One region of the Pseudoduganella sp. RAF53_2 genome, then DNA from elsewhere that is predicted to be linked to it. Evidence: predicted binding sites of a transcription regulator. Region 1 holds the regulator's gene; each other region holds the start of a gene.

Region 1 (2,200 bases):
CACGCGCCGGGCGTGACGAAAAATTTCAGCATCGAGCAGCTGCGCCTGCACCGCATGGAGTTGCTGGCCGCGCGGCCGGAACTGCACGTCGATCTGGGCGCCTTGCGGCGTGCCAGCCTGAACGAGGTGTTCGCCCACGCCGGCGAGGACGCCACCAACGTCGATGGCGCCATGCGCCATTTCTTCGCCGCGCGCAATGCGGTCAAGCCTTATGACGACGTCTTGCCCGGCTTGCTCAAGCTGAAACAGCAGGTGTTGCTGGGAACCATCAGCAATGGCAACGCGGATCTTGAAGTCATCGGCCTCGCCCACCATTTCAAGGTATCGCTGGCGGCCGCCGATTTCGGCAAGGCCAAGCCCGATCCCGGCATTTTCCGCGCCGCCTGCACTACCCTGGGCGTGCTGCCCTCGGAGGCGGTGTATGTCGGCGACGACCTGAAACTGGATGTGGAAGGCGCCCAGCGCGCCGGCCTGCGCGCGGTCTGGCTGAACCGGACCGGCAGCGATGCCCATCTGGCGGCCGGTGTCCAGCCTGATGCAATTTGCTCCAGTTTTGAGGAACTTCTTGCATGGCTGGAAGAACAGTTGGCAGAATAGATGGGCAATCACCGCTTCATGAAGAGCTATGCAACTCGATAACCGTGCCCAAACCCTGCTCAAAGCCCTGGTCGAGCGCTATATCGCCGACGGCCAGCCCGTCGGCTCGCGCGCGCTGTCCAAGATTTCCGGACTGGAGCTGTCGCCGGCCACCATCCGCAACATCATGGCGGACCTGGAGGAGCTGGGCTATGTGGCCAGCCCGCACACTTCGGCCGGACGCATTCCCACGCCGCGCGGCTACCGCATCTTTGTCGACACCCTGCTGACCGTGCAGCACATCGATGAGAGCGCAGTCGAGGCGCGCCTGCGCGCGACCGCCCAGCCGCCGCAGAAGCTGATTGCCAACGCGGCGCAGATGCTGTCCTCGCTGACCCAGTTCGCGGGCGTGGTGCTGACGCCGCGCCATGAGTCGGTGTTCCAGCAGGTGGAGTTTTTACGCCTGGGCGAGAAGCGAATCTTGCTGGTGATCGTGTCACCCAATGGCGATGTGCAGAACCGCATGCTGCTGACCGACGTGGATTATTCTCCGGCCCAGCTGCAGCAGTCGGCCAATTTCATCAACCAGCATTATTCCGGCCTGTCCTTCGACGAGGTGCGCGGCCGCCTGCAGGGCGAGGTGCGCCAGCTGCGCGACGATATGGGGCGCCTGATGCAGGCCGCCGTGGAAGCGGGCAGCGAAGCCATGGCCGAGAATACCGAGGACATGGTGATCGCCGGCGAGCGCAATCTGCTGTCGGTGGCCGACCTGTCGTCGAATATGAGCTCGCTGCGCCAGATGTTCGACCTGTTCGAGCAGAAGACCGGCCTGATCCAGCTGCTGGACGTGTCGTCCAAGGCGTCCGGCGTGCAGATCTTCATCGGCGGCGAATCGCACCTGGTGCCGATGGATGAAATGAGCGTGGTGACCGCGCCGTACGAGGCGAACGGCAAGATTGTGGGTACCCTGGGAGTGATCGGCCCGACCCGCATGGCCTACGAGCGGGTGATTCCGATTGTCGATATTACATCGCGCCTGCTGTCGAATGCCCTGAGCCAGCATTGAAACCCGCGGCTTGAACCCGGTGGCAGCCACGACGTGGCTGCCACCCGCTTTACGCCTCGGGTTTTAATGCTTGTGCGGGCAGTTGGTCTTGGTGCAGTTGCCGTACAGCGCCAGGGCGTGTTCGGCGATCTTGAAGCCGCGCTCGGCGGCGATGGCTTGCTGGCGCTTCTCGATTTCCTCGTCCACGAATTCTTCCACGCGGCCGCAGTCCAGGCACACCAGGTGGTCGTGGTGCGAGCCTTCGTTCAGTTCGAAAATCGCCTTGCCGCTCTCGAAGTGGTTGCGGTTCAGCAGGCCGGCCTGCTCGAACTGGGTCAGCACGCGGTACACGGTGGCCAGGCCCACGTCCATATTCTCGGCCAGCAGCTGTTTATAGACGTCTTCCGCAGTCAGGTGACGCACTGGGCTGCTCTGGAAAATGTCAAGAATCTTCAGGCGCGGCAGGGTGGCCTTCAGGCCGGACGCCTTCAGGTCGGTGGGGCTGTTACTCATGTTTGGTATCGTATGTGGCTGGAGTGCTTTATGATATAGCGTTTTGGCACTTCTGCTCAATCGGAT
Region 2 (2,200 bases), on a different contig from region 1:
GATCGTCTTCGTGCCGCGTGAAAAAGCGCTGGAACAGCTGCATGCGAAGAGCGGGCTGTCCGACGTGCTCAACACACTGGGTGAAAACCCGCTGCCGGACAGCTACATCGTCAAGCTCAACGCCTACAAGAGCGCGGCCGAAAGCGCCCAGATCGATGCCATCGCCGACCAGATGCGCGCTCTGCCGGGTGTGGAATCGGTGCAGGTCGACTCCGCCTGGGTCAAGCGTCTGGCCGCCCTGCTGGGCATCCTGCGTCTGGCCCTGCTGCTGCTGGCTGCAACCCTGGGCACGGTGGTGATTGCGGTGGTATTCAACACGATTCGCCTGCAAGTGCTGACCCAGCGTGAAGAGATTCTGGTGTCCAAACTGATCGGCGCGACCGACAGCTTCATCCACCGCCCCTTCTATTACACGGGTGCTCTGCTCGGCCTGTGCGCGGGCGGGGTGGCGCTGGGGGCAGTGGCGCTGGCCCTGCGCCCGCTGAATACGGCAATTGCTGAATTTGCAAGGTTGTATGCCAGCGAATTCCAGCTGGTCCCGCTCGATCCCGTGTCCATGACCGCCCTGCTGGCCCTGTCAGCGATGCTGGGCCTGGTTGGCGCCTCGCTGTCCGTGCAGCGCCATTTGTCCCGCCTGAATTAAGTCCCTGCCGGGAGCGCGCGCCGCTCCCGGTGTCACAAGTGCGTTCTCGCACAGAGCCCATCCCCTTCCAGGTCTATCCTGCCTTTTATGGAGGAGCCTTTCCTCATAGCAGTATTGCTATCGCAATCATAGATTTTCCATGATTGGCACTCATCGAAGGAGAGTGCTAATATATGTTCAACCAGCAAGGCTTCAATTAAGTAAGAGTTAAGTTCCATGAGGCATGCTGTGACTATGAAAGATTCCCTTCGAAGCGAGGATAGAACTATGACCACGATGTCCGTACAAAACGCGTTGGTTCCACTTGGCAACATTGACGCCTATATTTCGGCAGTCAATCGCCTGCCTATGCTCTCGCACGAGGAAGAAGTACAACTGGGCCGTGACCTGAAGAACAAGAATGATCTGAAGGCTGCGGAGAAGCTCGTTATGTCTCACCTGCGACTGGTGGTGTCGATCGCGCGCGGTTACCTGGGCTATGGCCTGRCGCACGCCGACCTCATCCAGGAAGGCAATATCGGGCTGATGAAAGCCGTCAAACGCTTCGATCCGGACCAGGGTGTGCGCCTCGTGTCCTACGCCATGCACTGGATCAAGGCGGAGATGCATGAATACATTCTGAAGAACTGGCGCCTGGTGAAAGTGGCTACCACCAAAGCCCAGCGCAAGCTGTTCTTCAACCTGCGCAGCCACAAGCAAGGCCTGGACGCCATGTCGCCCGACCAGATCGACCAGCTGGCGAAAGCCCTGGACGTGAAGCGCGAAGACGTGATTGAAATGGAAACCCGCCTGAGCGGCCGCGATATTGCCCTGGAATCGCCAAGCGACGAGGAAGACGACAAGTTCTCCCCGATCGCCTACCTGTCTTCCGACAATACCGAGCCAACCAAGGTGCTGGAAGCCGAACAGGTGACCCGTCTGCAATCCGAGGGTCTGGAAACTGCCCTGTCCAAGCTGGACGCCCGCTCTCGCCGTATCGTGGAAGCGCGCTGGCTGGCCAACGACGACGGTTCGGGCGCCACCCTGCATACGCTGGCGGAAGAGTTCGGCGTGTCGGCCGAGCGTATCCGCCAGATCGAAGCGGCCGCGCTGAAGAAGATGAAGACTGCCCTGGCGGCCTACATCTAAGTTTTCGCTGATTTCCGGAAGGCGCCGTGCCGTAAGGCCCGGCGCTTTTTTTATTTTCTAAACAATATTGAACGCGGGTTACTATTTCGACTTACTAACTGTCGATATTTTTTACACCATGGTTTTCCAGAAATTTATAAGTCCTTGATGCAACACGCATTTCTCCGATGGCATGGCACTTGCTTGATGTAAAGCGAAGTCAATCACCCGGAGAAATACCATGATCAAACAAACCGCTCTCGCACTGGTCTGCGCCGCAGCCACCGGACTTGCGTCCGCAGCCCCACTTCTGCTGACCGATAATCTGTCAATTGCTGCTCACTGGAATAACGACAACGCGAACCCAGCCATGCGCGCCGCTGACCTGAACGGTTTGTCCACCCTCCAGGTCGACGCCGGCATCAATGGCGGCACGTTCGACTTCCTGTT
Region 3 (2,200 bases), on a different contig from region 1:
CCGACTTCTTCAGCCACGACCTGGCCGCCGGTCAGGACAGCGATGTCTTCCAGCATGGCCTTGCGGCGGTCGCCGAAGCCAGGAGCTTTCACTGCGCAGGTCTTCAGGATGCCGCGGATGTTGTTCACCACCAGGGTCGCCAGCGCTTCGCCTTCGATGTCTTCAGCGATGATCAGCAGTGGACGGCCGGCTTTCGCTACTTGCTCCAGTACCGGCAGCAGGTCGCGGATGTTGGTGATCTTCTTGTCGCACAGCAGAACGAATGGGTTCTCCAGCACGGCAACTTGCTTTTCCGGGTTGTTGATGAAGTACGGGGACAGGTAGCCGCGGTCGAACTGCATACCTTCCACGATGTCCAGCTCGTCGTGCAGGGACTTGCCGTCTTCCACGGTGATGACGCCTTCCTTGCCCACTTTTTCCATCGCTTCAGCGATACGCTCGCCGATCGAGGACTCGGAGTTGGCGGAGATCGCGCCAACCTGGGCGATTTCCTTGGAGGTGGTGGTTGGCTTGGCCATGGACTTCAGCTGCTCAACGGTGGCAGCAACTGCCTTGTCGATGCCGCGCTTCAGGTCCATTGGGTTCATGCCGGCTGCAACGTACTTCATGCCTTCGCGCACGATGGCTTGTGCCAGCACGGTTGCAGTGGTGGTGCCGTCACCGGCGTTGTCGGAGGTCTTGGACGCGACTTCCTTGACCATCTGCGCGCCCATGTTCATCAGCTTGTCTTTCAGCTCGATCTCTTTCGCGACCGAGACGCCGTCCTTGGTGACGGTCGGGGCGCCGAAGGAGCGCTCCAGCACCACGTTGCGGCCTTTCGGGCCCAGGGTGACTTTAACGGCGTTGGCGAGGATGTTCACGCCTTCTACCATTTTGGAACGTGCGGAATCGCCGAAAATAACTTCTTTAGCTGCCATGTTTGATTTCTCCTGAATTCTGGATTGAAAGGCCGATTACTTATTGATGACGGCCAGGATGTCTTCTTCGCGCATCACCAGCAGCTCTTGACCGTCAACTTTGACGGCCTGGCCGGAATATTTGCCGAACAGAATACGGTCGCCGACTTTGACTTCCAGAGCGCGGACAGTACCGTTATCAGCCACTTTGCCGTTGCCCACAGCCAGCACTTCACCCTGGTCCGGCTTTTCAGCAGCGGCATCAGGAATGATCAGACCGGACGCAGTTTTGGTTTCCTGGTCCAGACGTTTGACGATGACGCGATCGTGCAATGGGCGAAGGTTCATACAAAACTCCTTTATTCAGTTGGTAATTGCTAGTTGTGCAAGTAAATCAGCTGTTAGCACTCTCGGCTAACGAGTGCCAACAATTATATGGACGGCCTTGGGGCTTTTCAAGAGAATTTGTTTGCGGAAGGTCAAGACGAGACAGGACACCGGCTCCGCTCCTAGGCGGGCCCATGCTTTTTGCTGCAGCGGAGGCGGCGTCCTTTTTTGAACCAGAGGCGAGGAGCAGGTGCCTGCCAGGTCGTGGCAGGCACCCGGTTTATGCCCTGGGTTTACTGCTGTTTGCGACGGCGAGCGGTGGCCAGGCCAAGCACGGCCAGGCCGCCCAGCAGCATGCCGTAGGTGGCAGGCTCTGGCACAGCGGATACGCTCAGGTTGGTGGTGTAGCTGCCTGCCGACTTGGACAGCGCGCTGCCGCTGACCTGCAGGTAATAGTTGTCGGCCGCCAGTTTGCCCAGGTCCAGCACCCACTGGTCAGTCTGACCGGTGGAAAGCTGGTTGCCGGAGCTGACCAGGGRGCCGGCGGCGTTGAACAGCGAGAAACCGGTGATATCCAGGCCGTTCTTGGCGTTGCCGCTGAAGGAATACACGTCGGCCAGTACGTTGGAAACGCRGGACAGGCTGAACGTGTACTGATCGGCAAAGGTATTGCCCGAGTTGTTGCCGGTGATCAGACGGCTGGCCAGGCCTACGCCATCCGTCAGGTCGATCGGCGCGGGGGACAGGCTGATATCGGCCGCGTGGGCCGCCAGGGTGGCGCCGGTGAGCGCCAGTGCTGCTGCAATTTGCTTCAGATAAGTCATGCCTTTGCTCCTAGTTGATTTGCTACGGTTGGGGCCGCTTAAGGAGCCGTCACGGTATCAAACATACATTTCTTAAAAACTGTTTATTAACAAGCGCTTACAACTCTCCAATAGGAAATTCGGGTTGAATTTGTGAAATATTCAACCATGTCA

What was found. The regulator HrcA, encoded in region 1, represses chaperone genes, less so after heat shock. The targets are predictions, from matches to a motif close to TTAGCACTCNNNNNNNNNGAGTGCTAA.
Region 2: rpoH (RNA polymerase sigma factor RpoH) is a predicted target of HrcA. The motif match lies at 787-813, and genes of this name have one in related genera.
Region 3: groES (co-chaperone GroES) is a predicted target of HrcA. The motif match lies at 1,298-1,324, and genes of this name have one in related genera.

The regions. Positions count from the first base shown of each region.
Region 1 covers NZ_JBFRDW010000466.1:1,407-3,606, reverse strand. Annotated here, with positions in the region: gene AB4Z11_RS23040 (HAD family hydrolase) at 1-597, shown strand, start outside; gene hrcA (heat-inducible transcriptional repressor HrcA) at 626-1,642, shown strand; gene fur (ferric iron uptake transcriptional regulator) at 1,706-2,134, opposite strand.
Region 2 covers NZ_JBFRDW010000248.1:644-2,843, forward strand. Annotated here, with positions in the region: gene ftsX (permease-like cell division protein FtsX) at 1-643, shown strand, start outside; gene rpoH (RNA polymerase sigma factor RpoH) at 860-1,771, shown strand; gene AB4Z11_RS15825 (PEP-CTERM sorting domain-containing protein) at 1,992-2,200, shown strand, end outside.
Region 3 covers NZ_JBFRDW010000256.1:1,731-3,930, forward strand. Annotated here, with positions in the region: gene groL (chaperonin GroEL) at 1-917, opposite strand, end outside; gene groES (co-chaperone GroES) at 954-1,244, opposite strand; gene AB4Z11_RS16155 (FxDxF family PEP-CTERM protein) at 1,517-2,047, opposite strand.